3 regions of the Streptomyces sp. NPDC058459 genome follow, and region 1 is predicted to be linked to each of the others. Evidence: riboswitches for the same ligand, from Rfam matches in the RefSeq annotation. Region 1 holds a riboswitch; each other region holds the start of a gene.
What was found. A riboswitch is a leader RNA that binds a small molecule or an ion and turns the genes downstream of it on or off. The one in region 1 is predicted to bind thiamine pyrophosphate.
Positions count from the first base shown of each region.

Region 2: another riboswitch for thiamine pyrophosphate. It lies ahead of ACFWN1_RS29335 (purine-cytosine permease family protein); the one in region 1 lies ahead of thiC (phosphomethylpyrimidine synthase ThiC).
Region 3: another riboswitch for thiamine pyrophosphate. It lies ahead of ACFWN1_RS08100 (thiamine ABC transporter substrate binding subunit); the one in region 1 lies ahead of thiC (phosphomethylpyrimidine synthase ThiC).

Region 1 is NZ_JBHXLV010000018.1:27,510-33,644, reverse strand. It holds gene ACFWN1_RS06275 (hypothetical protein) at 1-191, shown strand, start outside; gene thiC (phosphomethylpyrimidine synthase ThiC) at 219-2,024, opposite strand; TPP riboswitch at 2,017-2,190, opposite strand; gene ACFWN1_RS06265 (YibE/F family protein) at 2,263-3,738, shown strand; gene ACFWN1_RS06260 (SsgA family sporulation/cell division regulator) at 3,863-4,300, opposite strand; gene ACFWN1_RS06255 (IclR family transcriptional regulator) at 4,398-5,183, opposite strand; gene ACFWN1_RS06250 (DUF5326 family protein) at 5,457-5,669, opposite strand; gene ACFWN1_RS06245 (cupin domain-containing protein) at 5,885-6,135, opposite strand, start outside.
Region 2 is NZ_JBHXLV010000247.1:272-6,406, reverse strand. It holds gene ACFWN1_RS29360 (TetR/AcrR family transcriptional regulator) at 1-319, shown strand, start outside; gene ACFWN1_RS29355 (MerR family transcriptional regulator) at 571-1,023, shown strand; gene ACFWN1_RS29350 (SDR family oxidoreductase) at 1,038-2,114, shown strand; gene ACFWN1_RS29345 (DUF4142 domain-containing protein) at 2,600-3,145, shown strand; gene ACFWN1_RS29340 (hypothetical protein) at 3,195-3,755, shown strand; TPP riboswitch at 4,086-4,180, shown strand; gene ACFWN1_RS29335 (purine-cytosine permease family protein) at 4,172-5,650, shown strand; partial or broken gene thiM (hydroxyethylthiazole kinase) at 5,750-6,135, shown strand, end outside.
Region 3 is NZ_JBHXLV010000027.1:78-6,212, reverse strand. It holds gene ACFWN1_RS08110 (ABC transporter ATP-binding protein) at 1-362, opposite strand, end outside; gene ACFWN1_RS08105 (ABC transporter permease) at 362-1,963, opposite strand; gene ACFWN1_RS08100 (thiamine ABC transporter substrate binding subunit) at 2,011-3,084, opposite strand; TPP riboswitch at 3,165-3,272, opposite strand; gene rlmN (23S rRNA (adenine(2503)-C(2))-methyltransferase RlmN) at 3,330-4,436, opposite strand; gene ACFWN1_RS08090 (hypothetical protein) at 4,708-5,244, opposite strand; gene ACFWN1_RS08085 (transposase) at 5,440-5,892, opposite strand; partial or broken gene ACFWN1_RS08080 (transposase) at 5,887-5,997, opposite strand.

The sequences.
Region 1 (6,135 bases):
TCGCCCAGCCCGGCGGACCCGCCTCACCGCCCCTGCCGGCTTCCGGACCGAGCGGCCGGATGCCCCGCCTGGGCTACGGCCGCCCCGGCTTCAGCAGCCCCGACGACGGAGCGGCCACCGACCGCCCCCGCTTCAGCAGCCCGGACTACACGAGCCCGGACTTCGGCGGACCGGAACACCAACCGGACTAGGGCCAGCTCCGGCTTGGAACGGTCCGGCTAGGACGGGTCCTCCACGATCGGGAGGTAGACCCGGTTGCCCGTGGCCGCGAACTCCAGAGACTTCCTTGCCATGCCCTCCTCGATCTCGGCCCGGTTGCCGCCGTGTTCGCGCCGGATGTCCTGCGAGATCTTCATGCTGCAGAACTTCGGCCCGCACATGGAGCAGAAGTGGGCCGTCTTCGCCGGTTCGGCGGGCAGCGTCTCGTCGTGGAACTCCCGCGCCGTGTCCGGGTCCAGGGCCAGGTTGAACTGGTCCTCCCACCGGAACTCGAAGCGGGCGTCCGAGAGCGCGTCGTCCCACTCCTGGGCTCCGGGGTGGCCTTTGGCCAGGTCGGCCGCGTGGGCTGCGATCTTGTAGGTGATGACGCCGGTCTTGACGTCGTCCCGGTTCGGCAGGCCCAGGTGCTCCTTGGGCGTGACGTAGCAGAGCATCGCCGTGCCCCACCAGGCGATCATCGCGGCGCCGATACCCGAGGTGATGTGGTCGTACGCCGGTGCGACGTCGGTGGTCAGCGGGCCGAGCGTGTAGAACGGAGCTTCGTCGCAGATCTCCTGCTGAAGCTCGATGTTCTCCTTGATCTTGTGCATCGGGACGTGCCCGGGACCCTCGATCATCGTCTGTACGTCGAAGCGCCGGGCGATCCGGTTGAGTTCCCCGAGCGTGCGCAACTCCGCGAACTGCGCCTCGTCGTTGGCGTCCGCGATCGAACCGGGCCGCAGACCGTCGCCGAGCGAGTAGGTGACGTCGTAGGCGGCGAGGATCTCGCAGAGTTCCTCGAACTTCTCGTACAGGAACGACTCCTTGTGGTGCGCCAGGCACCAGGCAGCCATGATCGAGCCGCCGCGCGAGACGATGCCGGTCTTGCGGTTCGCCGTGAGCGGGACGTACGGCAGCCGCACACCCGCGTGCACCGTCATGTAGTCCACGCCCTGTTCGGCCTGCTCGATCACCGTGTCCTTGTAGACCTCCCAGGTCAGTTCCTCGGCCCTGCCGTCGACCTTCTCCAGGGCCTGGTAGAGGGGCACGGTGCCGATGGGCACGGGGGAGTTGCGCAGCACCCACTCGCGGGTGGTGTGGATGTTGCGGCCGGTGGAGAGGTCCATGACCGTGTCGGCGCCCCAGCGGGTGGCCCAGGTCATCTTCTCCACCTCCTCCTCGATCGAGGAGGAGACCGCCGAGTTGCCGATGTTGGCGTTGACCTTCACCAGGAACCGCTTGCCGATGATCATCGGCTCGCTCTCCGGATGGTTCACATTGGCGGGCAGCACGGCCCGGCCCGCCGCGATCTCCTCGCGGACCACCTCGGGGGCGACGTTCTCCCGAAGCGCCACGAACTCCATCTCGGACGTGATCTCCCCCCGGCGGGCGTACGCGAGCTGTGTGACCGCCTGCCCCGCCCGCCCCCGCCGGGGCTGCCGGGGCCGTCCCGGAAAGACCGCGTCCAGATTACGCAGACCGCCGCGCGGCGAGGTGTGCTTGATCCCGTCGTCCTCCGGCCGGACGGGACGGCCCGCGTACTCCTCGGTGTCGCCACGGGCGACGATCCAGTTCTCCCGCAACGGGGCCAGCCCCCGGCGGACATCGGTGGCGGCTTCAGGATCGGTGTACGGGCCGGAGGTGTCGTACAGCGCGACCGACCGCCCGTTGGAGAGATGCACCTGACGGATCGGCACCCTCAGATCGGGGCGCGAGCCCGCGACATACGCCTTGTGCCAGCCGATGGACTTTCCGGCCCCCTCGCCCGACGAACTGGTCGTCGTGCTCCGCGCGGAGGCAAACGTGCGCGCGTCCTTGTTGGTCATGAGACCTACTCCCTACGCCGGCATTACCCGGTAACAGGTTCGGCGGTCGACGCAGCAAGTTCCGCCCGCAGATGTTTCACGTGGAACGTGGTTCCACGTGAAACATCGCAACGACGGAGGTCAGCGCCCTCTCAGCCCGGTGCTCCGAGCTCCCGCGTGTGCAAAGGTTCCTCCACGCTAGCGCCCGGTGTGACGGGATGAACAGTGGGCCTCCCCCCGTTCTTGCAATGATCGGGCCGTGACCACGACGCAGCAGCCCCCCTACCCTCCCCCCGGCCCACCCCGGCGACCCGGCTCCGGACCAGGCCCCGGCCCCGGCCCCGGGGGTGAGCACGGACCCGGCTCCGGAGGCGGGCACGACGGGCATGGTGACGGGCGCGGTGGTCATGGCGGCCATGGCGGTCACGGTCAGGGGCATGGCCACTCGCACAGCCACGGCCCCGCCACCCCGGTCTCCAAGCATCTGCGCAAGGTCATCGCGGCCATCCTGATCCCGTTCAGCGCGGCCGTCGTCGTGGGTCTGGTGGTGCTCTGGCCCGGAGGCGCGCCGCCGCACCAGCGCACCGGGGTCGGCTTCGACCGCCAGACCCAGCAGGCCACGGTTACCCAGGTCACCCCGGTGAGCTGCCAGGTGGGCGGTACCGGCGGGGGAGCCCCGGCCGGCGATCCTTCCGGCACGGGCGCGGGTCCGGCCACCCAGGCCCAGAAGGGCCCCTGCAAGAAGGCGACGGTCCGGGTCGACACCGGCAAGGACCAGGGCCGCACCTTCACCGAGCTGGTGCAGCCCGACCAGACCCGGCAGTTGCACCAGGGCGACAAGGTCGTGGTCGCCTACGAGCCCAAGGCGCCGAAGGACCTCCAGTACGCCGTCACCGATCTGGACCGCAAGTTCCCCATGGCGCTGCTGGCCGGAATCTTCGCGGTCGCCGTCGTGGTGGTGGGCCGGCTGCGCGGTGTCATGGCGCTGGTGGCGCTGGCCGTCAGCTTCCTGGTGCTGACCCTGTTCATCCTGCCCGCGGTGCTCCAGGGCTCGAATCCGCTGCTGGTGGCCGTGGTCGGATCGAGCGCGATCATGCTCATCGCGCTCTACATGTGCCATGGCCTGTCCGCACGGACCTCCGTCGCGGTGCTCGGCACCCTCGTCTCCCTGCTGCTGATCGGTTTCCTCGGCTCGCAGTTCATCGGCTGGGCCGCCCTCACCGGCAACACGGACGACAGCACGGGCCTGATCCACGGTCTCTACCCGTCGATCGACATGAGCGGCCTGCTGCTGGCGGGCGTCATCATCGGCTCGCTGGGCGTGCTGGACGATGTGACGGTCACCCAGACCTCTGCGGTGTGGGAGCTGCACGAGGCCAATCCCTCGATGGGCTGGCGCGGGCTGTACCGGGCGGGCATCCGCATCGGCCGCGACCACATCGCCTCCGTCGTCAACACCCTCGTGCTCGCCTACGCGGGTGCCGCGCTGCCCCTGCTGCTGCTGTTCTCCATCGCACAGAGCGGTGTGGGCACGGTGGCCACCAGTGAACTGGTCGCCGAGGAGATCGTGCGCACGCTGGTCGGCTCGATCGGCCTGGTCGCCTCGGTGCCGGTCACCACCGCGCTCGCCGCGCTGGTCGTGTCGGCCGACCGCCCCGCATCCGGTACGGCGGCTCCTCCGGCCGCCCGGCCCGCCGTGGCCTCCGGTGGCAGGGGGCGGCGCAGGAAGCGCTGAGCGGCGCTGTTCGGGTCCGGCGGGCCGGCGTCCGGGGCAGCCGGACCGCGGGCTCTAGCAGAAGCGTTTCTTCAGAGGTTCACGGAGCCCGGCGGAGCGCTGGGCGCTCCTTGGCCGTGCCGCGTCAGCCCGCGCTCTGCTCCTCGGCCAGGATGCGGCCCAGAGCCTCGTCGAGGTGGGTGTCGAAGTCGGCCAGCGCACCCTCCTGCCCGAGCGGCACCAGCTTGTCGGTACGGTCGAGGAACGCCACGAGCGGCGGGGTGGAGGAGCGGAACAGCGCCTGGTCACCGCCCACCTGAAGCCGGATCAGCACTTCGCCCAGCACCTCGCAGTCGACGGGGGAGATGTGCACATCCCCCTCGCCGCACGGCCGGCCGACCCCGTCGATCATCAACTCCCGGCCGAAGACCCAGGTCACCGGGGCGTCACCGGGCAGATGGAAAGTGAGCCGCACCGCATAGGGATCGCTCGTCTCATAGCGCAACTCCACCGGAATACGGAAGGAAAGCTCCTCCGACACGAGAAAGCTCATCATGACTTCTGCCTGTACGGACTCGCGCATCGCCTACCCCGTCATATGACATCGACTGGCTGGGTTTAATCCCTGACTGGGGTCAAATCTAGCTGAACGTGCATGGCAGATCACAAGGAGTGAGTTTTCAGATGCTGATAGAGAGCGACAGTGCGCCCATGTGACGGCCCATCTCCGACTGCAACCTCCTTGTCATGCACGGCCATTGATCAGCCTGATGAGCCGGGAGCGAGACTGCCATCGTCGCAGCGGTTGTACCGACAGTGATCGGTACCGCCGCACAGACGGCCCCAAGGGCGTACTCCTGCCGCTCCACCACCGGTTCCATGCGCCGGGTCCTGGCCAGCCGCCGCAGCAGAGCGTCGTTGTCGCGCACGGTGTACGGCGTGAGGGAGCGCACCGGGTACCGCGCCAGGTGGTCGCGGCGGGCGTCCTCGTCCAACTGGGAGAGCAGACACTTCCCGATCGCGTGGGCGTGTCCGGTCTCGCGGAAGTCGGCCCACTCCGCGACGGCCGGGGTCTCCCGCGAGTCGGCCACACACATGACCTCGATCTCGCCGTCCCGGTACATCGCGTAGTACACCGGGGCGCCGATCGAATCGCGCCAGTGCGCGAGGGTGTCGGCCACCGTGCTGCGACGTTTCTGCTGCGCTCCGCTGCTGCTGAGCCGGTCCGCCGCGTCGCCGAGGAAGAACCGGCCCTTGTCCCGGCGCAGATAGCCCTCGTGCACCAGGGTGCGCAGTAGGTGGTAGGCCGTGGGGAGCGCGAGGCCGGTCTCACGCGCGAGTTGCTTGGCGGGAGCGCCGTACTCGTGCCCGGCGACCGTCTCCAGCAGGCGCATCGCGCGCTGGACGGACCCGATGAGGGTCGCGGAGTGCTTGTCGGGGGCGGTGGCGGCGGGGGGCCGCTGCATCGGGGGCGCGCAGGACCGCGCCGGAGCCGGGGGTACGAGGGGTCCTGCCGGAGCGGTGTCGACCGTGGCCAAGGATTTACTCCCGAAGCGCGGAGGGGACGGCCCGTGCGGGGTGGACACGGGTGGGGGTGCGTGCCGCCCGTGGGGTTCGGGGCCCCACGGGAGTTCCGGACTCTAACCGTCCATCACCGCGCGCGGACGGCCTGCCGGGGAAACTTCCCTCCCCCGAGGGAACCGGCGTTCCGTGTTACCGCTCCCCGGCTCCCGCGCGCGTCACCAGTCCCCGCGCGAGGAGGAGCCGGCGGTGAACTTCCGCACCACGTAGATGAGTCCGCCGACCAGGGCGACGAAGAGCAGGAGCTTGAAGAGCAGGCCGATCAGGAAGCCGACCACGGTCGCTATCAGACCGCCGAACACGACCAGCGCGATGACCGGCACCGCGACCCACTTCAGCCACCACGGCAAGCCCGTGAAGATCTCTCGCATCGCCTCGTCCTTTGCGTTAGCGGTTCTCGATGTCCCGCTTCGATGCTAGGCCCGGCGGGGGCCTCCCTGGGGGTCTCGCATCCCTTGTCGTCCCCTGATCCATCCCCTAGGGAACCCTGAGATCCGACCCTCACTCCTGAGGCCCGACCCTCATCTCCCAAGCCCGGCCGTCACCCCTCGCGCCCGGCCCTCAGCCCTCTCCCCTCGACCGGCCCTCACCCTTCGGGGGGAGAGAACACCACCAGGACCCGCAGATCCTCGCTGATGTGGTGGAACTTGTGGACCACGCCCGCGGGCACGTAGACCACGCTGCCCCGCGCGATGTCGGTGGTCTCCAGACCGACGGTGACCGCGGCCCGGCCGCTGACCACCAAGTACACCTCGTCCTGGAGGTGGGGCTTCTGCGGGTCGTGCGAGCCGGCGTCGAGGGCGTACAGGCCGACCGACATGTTCCGCTCGCGTAGGA
Region 2 (6,135 bases), on a different contig from region 1:
CTTCGACGCGCTGAGCCAGTGGATCGACCTGTTCGTGGACTTCCTCGTCACCAAGCACGGTCTCGCCGACGCCCTCCAGTCCGACAGCGACCGCTTCGCCGACCTCCACGCCCACTTTCTCGACCGCCTGTCGCCCGTCACCGCCGAGCTGATCGACGCCGCGGTCGAGGCCGGCGACATCCAGCCCGGAACCCGGCCCTACGAGCTGATGCGCGGCATCGGCAACCTCTGCATCGGACGCGGCAGCGACCCCCGCTACGACCCCCGCCGACTGATCGCACTGCTCCTGGCAGGGCTCCGCCGCCCCCTCACGTCCTGACCGTCCGGGGCCGCCGACGAGACAGCCGGCGCCCCGCCTCGGCGGCAGCAGGCTCCCGCGCAGCGACGAGGCCACCTACGACTCCGACAAGGTCGCCGGCGGGGGGGCGGCTTCGGCGGCCGGGGCCCCGCCCAGTCCATGGCCAGCGCGGCGGGCGCGGCGATGTCCGCGATCAGACCTTCCCGACACGTAGCGCACCTCACATTTACGGCGTTTGACTTCAAGCGCTTCAAGTGTCGGATGCTTCTCACATGTCAGCAGCAGCCCGAGAGTCAGTGGGTCTAACCATTCAGGAGATGGCACGACGGTCGGGTTTTAGTGAGCCCACGTTGCGCTACTACGAAAAGATCGGGCTGCTGGGAGAGGTCGCTCGAGACGGCTCCAGCGGTCATCGCCGGTATGAGCCAGCAACCGCGGCCCGCGTCGAGGCGCTGGCTTGCCTGCGTTCAGCAGGGGTGACAGTCAGCGGCCTGCGTCGCTACCTGGACCTGCTCGCCCGCGGAGATTCCGGAGCCGGCGATCTGCGGGACCTGTTCGCCGCTCAGGCGGAAAAGCTGGCGGCCGACATCGAGCGACTGCAGCTCCGTCTGGCGTATCTGCGCGGCAAAGCGGATATGTGGGACGCCCGTGCTCGCGGGGACGCCCCCGCCGAGAACCGCGCCGTCGAAGAAGTCACGCGCCTACTGGAACACTTCAAGCACTGAAGGATCGAAACACCATGAGCATGGCAAACAATGTGTCCGTCCCTGAGAATGCGACGGTGCTGGTCACCGGTGGCAACGGCTTCGTCGGCAGCCACGCGATCGAGAGGCTGCTCCGGGAAGGTCACCGCGTGCGGACGACAGTCCGGGGGTCGCAGCAGCAGGCCGAGAAGCTGGCGGCGCTCCAGCAGTCCGGCATCGATCCGACAGGCCGCCTGGAGTTCGTCGTCGCCGACCTCAGCGCCGATGAGGGCTGGGCACAGGCTATGGACGGTGCGACCCACGTCCTCCACCACGCCTCGCCCTTCCCGGTCGCTCCGCCCGAGACGGAGGACGAGGTCGTCCTCCCTGCCCGTGACGGTGCCCTGCGAGTCATCACCGCGGCCCGCAGCGCCGGCATTCCGCGGGTCGTCATGACGTCCTCCTACGCCGCGGTCGGGTACACGATGACACCCGACGATCATTACACGGAGGAGAACTGGACCGACCCGGAAACCCCGGGCCTGCCTGCCTACCACAAGTCGAAGATCCTGGCCGAGGCGGCGGCGTGGGACTACGTCCGCGCTCACGGAGACATCGAGCTCGTGGTGATCAACCCCACGGGCATCTTCGGCCCCCAGCTGGTGGACCGGCCCTCCGGCTCGATCGGCCTGATCAAAGCGATGCTGAACGGGTACATGCCTGTGGTCCCGGTCATGCATTTCGGCGTCGTCGACGTGCGTGACGTCGTGGACCTGCACCTGCGCGCGATGGTGCACCCTGAGGCGGCGGGCGAGCGGTTCATCGCCAACAAGGAGTCGTCCAGCCTCTTCGGTCTGGCGAACATCCTGCGCAAGCGGTTCCCCGCCTTCGCGGACAAGCTTCCTGCCAAGGAGCTGACCATCGAGGAGGTGCGCGAGGTGGCCAAGACGGAGCCCGCTCTGCGAGAGGCCGCAGTGCTGGAGGGCCGGGTCCCTGTCATCAGCAACGACAAGGCACGATCGATGTTGGGCTGGGAGCCCAGGGAGATCACGGACACCATCACCGCGACCGCCGATGCGCTGATCGAGCTGGGAGCTGTCAGCCTGTCCGACAACGACAGCCCTCGACCGTGACCACCCCACGAACGCGGCCCGCACGTTACAACCCCTAAGGGGGTGCCCTATGCGGTCTTGAGGCGCATTCCGGGAAGGCGTGAACGAATGCGGTTCGCGCGGTCTGCTACGGGACGCCGGGCCGCAGTAGGAAGCCGCACCGCCGCCGCGCCGTCCTGCTGAGCCTGCGCCGCCCCGCCACCACCTCCGCGGCCGCGACGGCCGAGCCGCTCCTCGGACGAAGCGCCTTTCGAGGGTTGCGAAGACGCTGACGCCGGTACGGGTACCCCGGCAACGACTCGCGGCGTGTCGTTTCGGCGCCGGTTCGGGATGTCCGGGGGGCTGCCTGTGGGAGACGACGGGACGGGTGCCCGAAAAGACCGTTTTGGATGTGTCGGGGTGCTCATGGCGTGGCACCCGTTTCTGCGACCCGAGCGAGGCTTCCGGATTCGGCCGTCTGCCGTTCGGGAGCCCCACGGACCCGACGAGAAAGAGGAGTTCACCTCATGCCTCGGCACATCCTCGCCGCTCTTGTCGCGGCAGCGGCTCTGGCGGGTTTCTCCGCCCCTCACGCTTTCGCGGCCCCCTCCCCCTCGAACCAGGACCAGACCTTCCTCGTGCAGTCGCACCAGGGCAACCTGGCCGAGATCGCCGCCGGCCAGGACGCCGGCAGGCACGGCACGACGGCTTGCGTACAGCGAGCCGGACAGACCTGGGTGCGCGACCACACCAAGCTGGACGCCTCGGTGCGCAAGCTGGCGTACGCCACGCACACCACGCTGCCGACAGCGCCCTCCGCCGCGCAGCAGAAGGAGCTGAAGGCGGTCCAGGCGAAGGCGGGCAGCTCCGCGTACGACAGTGCCTGGCTCAAGGCTCAGGACGCGGCCCACCGGAAGACGCTGGTCGCCATCGACCAGCAGATCAAGCAGGGATCGAAGACGAGCGAGGTCGCGGCCGCCCGGACAGCCCGCCCCGTCGTCGCCATGCACCTGGACATGGTCCGCGGCGGCGTATGCCACCCGATGCCGCAGGGCACACACCACGGCGGCTGAGGAAAGACGCACGACCGTACGCCCGTCAGCGCCACACTCAGGAGACTTCATGTCCGAGACCGACACGTTTCTGCGCAGCGCACACGACCTGGGCCTCGCGGCCTGGTTCGGCGGATCTCTGATGGGGGCCGTCGGACTCAACGGCGCCGCCGAGGCGGAAGGCGGTACGGTGCGGGAAACCGCGCGCATCGCCAGCGCCGGCTGGGCGAAGTGGTCGCCCGTGGGCGCCGCCGCCGTGGTGGCGCATCTGGTGGGCGGAGCCGGGCTCCTCAACGCCAACAAGGAACGGGTGGCCCGCCAGAACAGCGTCGCCGCCTCCACCGCGGTGAAGCTGGCCGTCACCGCCGCCGCCCTGGCCGCGACCGCGTACACCCGCGTCCTGGGTCACAAGGTCGACCTCACCACCTCCGACGACCCCGACGCCCGCCAGATCGGGGAGGAGGCGCCCGGCGACCTCGAGACGGCGCAGCAGCACCTCACTCTCATGCAGTGGGTGGTGCCCTCCCTCACCGCCGCGCTGGTCGTACTCACCTCCCTGCAGGGCGAGCAGCAGCGGCCCACGCGGCAGTCCTTGGACGTCCTGCGGCGCGTCGCCCCCTTCGGCGCCTGACACGCCGGAAGAACGAGGCGGTGGCGACACCGAAACCGGTCACCCCGGCTGCCACTGGGACGGCACGTACGGCCGGCTCCGGGGCGAGGGACCGCCAAAGTCCCAGGTGCCGCTGCCGCCCGCTCGGGGCCGCGGAGGGGCCGGTGCACATCCACCCAGTCACGGGCTGAACTGACGTGCCGGGGCGGGGTCCATGACCTCTCCGTCAGTTTCGGACACCTCTGCTCGGCAGAGATCGTCTGTCAGACACGGCCTGAGCGCCCCGGCTCCGGCCGCCATACGCAAACCGACGGGCTCGCGGCGGAAAGGAGTTGCAGTAGGCTGGCCGGCGTAACGGACACGGGGTGCCCCGTCCGAGGGCTGAGATCACACCCGTTGAACCTGAACCAGTTAGCACTGGCGGAGGGATGTCTTCCATGAGTGTGGTGCGTCTTGCCGGCGAACCGTCCACCGACGGCCGGCCACATGTCTTCGACGGGCGGATGCCTGCGGCCGCCGGTGACCTCCGCGTCGAGGCGCACGGGATAGCGCCGGTCCCCGAGAGCAACCGTTACGGCGGCCCCGGCCGCCTGTTCACCGTGTGGTTCGCGCCCAACCTCACCATGACCGGCGTGTTCACCGGCACTACCGGCGTCGCACTCGGCCTGAACTTCGGCGCCGCGCTCGCCGCCGTCGTCCTCGGCACCCTGGTCGGGGCGGTGCCGACCGCGTATCTGGGGACCTGGGGAAGCCAGACCGGTGCCGGGCAACTGCCGCTGGCGCGCCTCGCGTTCGGCCGGGCGGTGGCGCTGCCCGCCGTCCTCCAATGGCTGTCCTCGGTGGCCTGGGACGCGCTGATCGGGCTCTTCGGCGGTGACGCGCTCGCGCGGCTGTGCGGCTGGCCGTTCTGGCTCGGCGTCCTGACGATGATGCTGGGGCAGGCCGCCCTGGGCGTGCTGGGGTACGAGGCCATCCACCGGCTCCAGATCGTCATGACCTTCGTGCTCGGCGCCGCGTTCGGACTGATCGCCTGGCGGCTGCTGGACGGTGCCCATCCGGTGGCGGCCGGCAGCGCGCACGGCGCCGACCAGGCCGGCGCGTTCGTACTGACCAGCACGATCGCGTTGAGCCTGACGCTGTCCTGGGCGCCGTACGCCAGCGATTTCAGCCGCTACCTGCCGCGCGCCACCTCTCGCCCGCGCATGTTCTGGTACACCCTGCTCGGCCTCACGGTGTCCTTCGTCGCCGTGCAGGCGCTCGGGCTGCTGGGTGCGTCCGTGCTGACCGACCAGACCGCCCGGGGTGTGCAGGAACTGCTGGGCGGCGGGGCCACGGCCGCGTTCGGCCTGCTCGCCGTGGCGCTGGCGGCGGTGTGCAGCAACGCCATGAACGACTACAGCGGTTCGCTGGCCCTCCAGACCCTAGGCGTGCGTCTGCCGCGCCCGGCGGCCGCCGTACTCGCCGCCGTGCTCGGCTTTCCGCTGGTGCTCTGGATGCACGCCGCCGACACCGCGGCCCGCTTCCAGAACGTGCTGCTCTTCGTCGGCTACTGGATCCCGGGGTTCGTGGCGATCGTCATCGTGGACTGGCGGGCCCGCGTCCGAGCGCGGCAGGGCGCTCCGATCGACCTCAGGGCCGAGGAGGCGGAGGTGGCCGAGGTGGCCGAGGCAGCCGGGCAGGGCGGTACGGACGGCTCCGCCGGTCGCGCCAGGGGTGCCCGGTCCCGCTCCGGGTGGGCGTCGTCGGCCGCTTTCGTCGCCGCCTTCGCCGCGGCCGTGCCCTTCATGAACACCACCCTGTACGAGGGACCGGCGGCCTCCGCCCTGAAGGGCGCCGACCTCTCCTTCTACGTGGCGTTCCTGGTGGCCGTCGCCGTCTACGCGCCGCTCCGGCTCCGCGGCCGTCCCCGCGCCTGACCCGCGCCCGCGCGGCTGCCCTCTGCCGCACCGCCGGCGCCCCGCCGGCGCCCCGTACGCCTCAGCCCTCTCCCTCGGACTCCCCCGGAGCGAACGCGCATGTCCACGACGCCCGCCGGTCCCACCGGCCTCGCCGCCTTCGCCCCGCGGGCCCTCGCCCGGGTGCGGGCGCAGGCCCCGCTGGTCCAGTGCCTGACCAACGCGGTGGTCACCGGCTTCACCGCGAACGTCCTGCTGGCCCTGGGCGCCGCACCGGCCATGGTCGACATCCCGGAGGAGGCCGGCCCGTTCGCGCGGATCGCCTCCGGGGTCCTGGTCAACCTCGGGACACCGCACGCGGAACAGCGCACCGCCATGACCGAGGCGGCACGTGCGGCGGCCGCCGCCGGCACGCCATGGGTGCTCGACCCGGTAGCGGTCGGCGCGCTGCCGGTGCGCACCGCGCTGGCCCGGCACCTGCTGGGCCTGCGGCCGACGGTGATCCG
Region 3 (6,135 bases), on a different contig from region 1:
AGCCCGACCAGCTCCAGCAACTCCGTTACCCGAACCTCCCTTTCGGCCTTGGGCATGCCATGCATACGGAGCCCGAAGGCGACGTTGCCGCCCACGTCCCGCTGCGGGAAGAGCTGATGGTCCTGGAACATCAGCCCGACCCCGCGCCGGTGCGCGGGCACGCCCGCCTGGTCCAGGCCGTCGAGCAACACCCGCCCGGCGTGCAGCGGTTGGAGCCCCGCCACGCTCCGCAGCAGGGTCGACTTGCCGCTGCCACTGGGCCCGAGCACGCACACCACCTCGTGCTCGGCGACCCCGAGGTCCACCGTGTCCAGCACCGGCCGCCCGCCCAGACGGACGGTCGCCTCCTCGATGTTCAGCATCAGAACTCCCCCGTCCGGTCGGTGCGCAGCCGCTCAAGGACGAGCAGCGCGGCCGCGCAGACCAGCATCAGAATCGTGGAAAGGGCCATCGCCTGCCCGTAGTTCAGCTCTCCGGGCCGGCTCAGCAGCCGGGCCACCGCGACCGGGAGCGTGGGGTTGTCGGGCCGGGCGATGAACACGGTCGCCCCGAACTCACCGAGCGACACGGCGAACGCGAACCCGGCCGCGACCAGCGACGCCCGCCGCACCAGCGGCAGATCGACCTCCCGCCACACCCGCCAGGGCGACGCCCCGAGCACCGCCGCCGCCTCCCGGAGCCGGGTGTCCACCGCCCGCAGCACCGGCAGCATGGTCCGTATGACGAAGGGGGCGCCTACCAGCGCCTGGGCGAGCGGGACCAGGAACCAGGACTGGCGCAGGTCCAGCGGCGGCTCGTCCAGCGCGATCAGGAAGCCGAAGCCGACGGTGACGGCGGAGACGCCGAGCGGCAGCATCAGCAGCGCGTCGAACCCGCGCACCAGCCGGCCCGCGTCCCGCCGGGCCAGCGCGGCGGCGGCGAGCCCGCCGACCACCAGGGCGATACCGGTGGCGGCGACCGCGTACTCCAGCGAGGTCCACACCGCGTGCAGCGGCGCCACCAGGAACGTACCGCCGTCGGCGTCGGCGAGCGCCCGGTAGTAGCCGAAGCCCGGTGCGTCCAGTGAGCGGCGCACCAGCACACCGAGCGGCAGCACCAGCAGCACGGCGACGGTGGCGAGCACCCCGCCGAGCAGCGCCCACTGGCCGGCGCCGCGGGGCCGGCGGGCGGTGACGGAGGCGTCGACCAGGCGCAGCGCGGTCTCCCGGCGCCGTACCGTCCAGGCGTGCACGGCGAGGATCGCGCCGACGGCGGCGAACTGCACCAGGGTGAGGACGGCGGCCGTGGTGAGGTCGAAGACCTGGGAGGTCTGGCGGTAGATCTCCACCTCCAGGGTGGAGAAGGTGGGGCCGCCGAGGATCTGGACCACGCCGAAGGAGGTGAAGGTGAACAGGAACACCATCAGCGCGGCGGCGGCCACGGCGGGCGCCAGGGCGGGCAGCGTGACCTGGCACCAGGCGCGCGGCGGGGACGCGCCGAGCATCCGGGCGGCCTCCTCCTGCCGGGGGTCGAGCTGGCCCCACAGGCCGCCGACGGTGCGGACGACCACGGCGTAGTTGAAGAAGACGTGCGCGAGCAGGATCGCCCACACCGTGGTGTCCAGGCGGACCCCCCACAGCTCGTCCAGCAGCCCGCCGTGGCCGACGAGCGCGAGGAACGCGGTGCCGACGACCACCGTGGGCAGCACGAACGGCACGGTGACCACGGCCCGCAGCACCTGCTTGCCCGGGAACTCCAGCCGGGCGAAGGCGTAGGCGGCGGGCAGGGCGATCAGCAGGGTGAGCGCGGTGGAGGCGAGCGCCTGCCAGGTGGTGAACCACAGCACGTGCCGGACGTCGGAGCGGCCCAGCACCTCGGCGAACCGCCCGAGGTGCCAGGTCCCGTCGGCCTTCAGCCCGCGCACCGTGATGGCGGCGACGGGCCAGGCGAAGAACAGCGCGAAGAACGCGACGGGCAGGGCCATGAGCCCCAGCCGCGCCACGCTCCCGCGGCTTCGCCGCCCGGCCGCCGCTACTTCAGTACGAGTGACGTCCACGAGCTGACCCACCGGTCGCGGTTGGCGGCGATCTTCTCGGGCGCCATGGTCACCGGGTCCTTGGCGGCGGGCCCGTACTCGGTGAACTCGGCGGGGACCTTCGCGTCCTTGATCACCGGGTACACGAACATGTTCAGCGGCATGTCCTGCTGGAAGCGCGTGGACAGCAGGAAGTCGAGGAACGCCTTGCCGCCCTCGGCGTTCCTGGCGTTCTTGAGCAGCCCGGCGAACTCGACCTGCCGGAAGCAGGTGCCCTCCGCGACACCGGTCGGGGCGGTCGCCGGCCTCTTCTTGGCATAGATCACCTCGGCGGGCGGCGAGGAGGCGTACGACACGACGAGCGGCCGGTCACCACCCGCCTTCTTGCCCTCGGAGGAGCCGGAGAACTCCTGGTAGTACGCCTGCTCCCAGCCGTCGACGACCTTGACGCCGTTGGCCTTGAGCTTCTTCCAGTACCCCGCCCAGCCCTGGTCGCCGTAGGCGGCGGCGCTGCCGAGCAGGAAGCCGAGGCCCGGCGAGGAGGTGCCGGCGTTCTCGGTGACCAGCAGGTTCCTGTACCTGGGGTCGGCGAGGTCGGCGAAGTTGCGCGGCGGCTTCAGCTTGTGCTCGTCGAAGTACGCCTTGTCGTAGTTGACGCAGATGTCGCCGTGGTCGACGGGCGTGACCCGGTGCCTGGCGCGGTCGAGCTGGAAGGCGGGGTCGGCCTGGTCGAGGCCCTTGGCGGCGTACGGCTGGAAGAGGCCGTTGTCGAGGGCGCGGGAGAGCAGGGTGTTGTCGACGCCGAAGAAGACGTCGCCCTGGGGGTTGTCCTTGGTGAGGACCGCCTTGTTGACGGCCTGTCCGGCGTCGCCGTCCTTGAGGACGCGCACCCGGTAGCCGGACTGCTTCTCGAAGTCCGCGATCACGTTCTTGGACGCGGCCCACGAGTCGTGGCTGACGAGGGTCACGGTCCTGGTGTCCGCTGCCCCCTTGGCGTCGGTGGACCCGCACGCGGAGAGCGTGAGCAGGCCGAGGCCGACCGCCGCGGCCACGAAGGTCTTGGTGTGCACTGGTGGTCCTCCTGGGGTGGGCCAGGAAGAGACGCGGCCCCGCCCGGACTCCGTGCGGGAGGCCGGGCAGGGCGCAACAGCTTGAGTGATGACCGAACTTCCTACCCGGAATGACCTGGGCGAGGTTCAGAGGGTCTGCGGCCTGGTCGCCGCACTCTCAGCGCTGTGGCGCTCCCCTGTCGGAATATGCAGATGTATGACCGTACGAAGGTGTACGGGTATGACGTTGTGCTGACCGGCCCAGGTTACCGCTCGGTGGCCGCGAGCTGGCCACACGCCCCGTCGATCTCCTGACCGCGGGTGTCCCGGACGGTCACCGGCACGCCGTGCGCGGCGATGGCCTCGACGAACGCCTTCTCGTCCTCGGGACGGGAGGCGGTCCACTTGGAGCCCGGGGTGGGGTTGAGCGGGATCAGGTTGACGTGCACGGGCCTGCCCTTGAGCATCCGGCCGAGCCGGTCACCGCGCCACGCCTGGTCGTTGATGTCCCGGATCAGCGCGTACTCGATGGACAGCCGGCGGGCCGACTTCTCCGCGTACTCGAACCCGGCGTCCAGCACCTCGCGCACCTTCCACCGCGTGTTCACGGGGACGAGGGTGTCGCGCAGTTCGTCGTCGGGGGCGTGCAGGGAGATCGCCAGCCGGCACTTGAAGCCCTCGTCGGCGAAGCGGTGGATGGCGGGCACGAGGCCGACCGTCGACACGGTGATCCCGCGCTGGGACAGCCCGAGCCCGTCGGGCGCCGGTTCGGTCAGCGCCCGGATGGCACCGACGACCCGCTTGTAGTTGGCGAGCGGCTCGCCCATCCCCATGAAGACGATGTTGGAGAGCCGGGCGGGCCCACCGGGGACTTCCCCGTCCCGGAGCGCCCGCATGCCGTCCACGATCTGGTGCACGATCTCGGCGGTGGACAGGTTCCGGTCCAGCCCCGCCTGACCGGTCGCGCAGAACGGGCAGTTCATCCCGCATCCGGCCTGCGAGCTGATGCACATGGTGACCCGGTCCGGGTACCGCATCAGCACGGACTCGACGAGCGTGCCGTCGAACAGCCGCCACAGCGTCTTACGGGTGGTCCCCTGGTCCGTGGCCAGATGCCGGACCACCGACATCAGCTCCGGGAACAGCGCCTCGCGCAGCCTCTCCCGCGAGCCGGCCGGGATGTCCGTCCACTGCTCGGGGTCGTGCGCGTACCGCGCGAAGTAGTGCTGCGAAAGCTGCCTGGCACGGAACGGCTTCTCGCCCGCCTCCGCGACAGCGTCCTTCCGCTCCGCGGGCGAGAGGTCAGCGAGATGCCGCGGCGGCTTCTTGGCTCCGCGGGGGGCGACGAAAGTGAGTTCTCCGGGCTTGGGCATGGTGGTACCAGTGTCTCAGATCGACTCCAGTGGCCTCAGCCACGGCGGGGTGGAGGTGGTCACCCCTGAGTACCGCCTGCCCGGCGCCGCTGACGCCGCCGGCTACGACTCCCCCGGTCCTGGGCACGCTCCGCACCCCGTGGACGCTTCGCTCGGCCGGTGTCTGGACCGGGTGGCGTCACCGTTCCCCGGCCGGAAGCGCACGACGCCGGCGGCGACACCGAGGCGGTCACAGCAGCCGCCGCGAGCCAGGCCCGCAGACTCGTATGGGTCATGACGAGGTTTCCCAGTACTTCCAGCCGGTCTCGGAGGTGGGCAGCGTCGCCGACCCGTGCCCGATCTCGACACCGCCGCAGTTGCCGCCGCCGGAGCGGTACTTCTTCCAGGTCACCTCGTAACCCCAGGAGCCGAACTGCAGATGACCGTACTTGCCTCTGGCGATGGTGCGGGAGTACGAGTGCCCAGGGGCGACGGTGACGCGTCCGCCGATCTTGACACTGACGTCGGCCTCGGCTTTCGCCACGATCCCGCCGGCCTCGAACTCGCCTGTGCCCGTCACCCGCGCGGAGATGGTCCCTCCCCGGGGCACGACCACGGTGACCGTGCCGCCCGGCCCGTCCTTGTACGTGGTGCCGTCCCACCGGAACGGCACATGAACGGCCTTCTCGGACCTGATGCTGTACCACTCGGCGGGTACGGCCGTGCTGTCGGCCGGCACTGGCTCCGCTCTCGCGGTGTCGACCGCCGTGAGGCAGAGAAGCGAGGCCGCGACAGCGCCGGTCAGAGCGCGTCGTGCGCTGATGCCCATGTGACACCTTTTCCGGTGAACCGCCCCCGTGGCGATCGAGCACCTGGACACTACGGTCTGGACATGCGCGTGACCCTCCGAACCGAGGTGCTCTGAGGAGAACTTGAGGATCTGCGTCTCTCCGGCCCCCATCAGGAGCGTTCGCCCGCGCCCGCCGACACCGGCGGGCCCCGCTCTCCGACGGGATGCTGTTGGTCAATTCGGGGTCGTCTGCTTCGCCCCGTCGATCATGTGATCGGCGGGGCGAAGTGCTGCGAAGTGGCTGGTGCGCGTTCGGGCTCGTGGGACGCCGGTGAGGTGGGCGTCGATGCGGGCGAGGTTGATGGCAGCGCCGGCGAGCTGGTGCTGGAGGCTGGTCTTGGCGAGGCCGCGATAGCGGGATCCGCGCAGACCACAGCGGTTCACGGCTCGGGAGATGGTGCCTTCGACGCCGGCGCGCGTCTTGTAGCGTTCCTTCCACGCGTCGGTCTTCTGCTCGGCCCGGCGCTGGTGCAGGACCTCGTGGATCGCCCGGTCCTGGAGGGTCGGCTTGCGGCGTGGTCCGCGGGTGCAGGAATCCTTGACCGGGCAGGGTCCGCAGTCGGTCTTCGAGAACTGCACCCGGATCTCGACCTTGTCCCGGACGGGTTCCCTCGCCCGGCGCTCGATCCGGGCGCGGACCGCCTCCGCCACCTGCCGGTCGGTCAGCCCCTCCACGAACTGCAACACCAGCACCAACGCAAGGCGTCCCGGTGACCAGGCCGGCCGCCCTCGTCAGGGGAACGCGGCCCGCGCCACCCGCACCGTCTCCGCCGGGATCTCCCCCGGTACCTCCGGCCGCATCGACATCCGCACCCACCCCATACGACAACGTCGGCCTTCAAGACCACAACCGGGTGTGAAGGCCGCCGG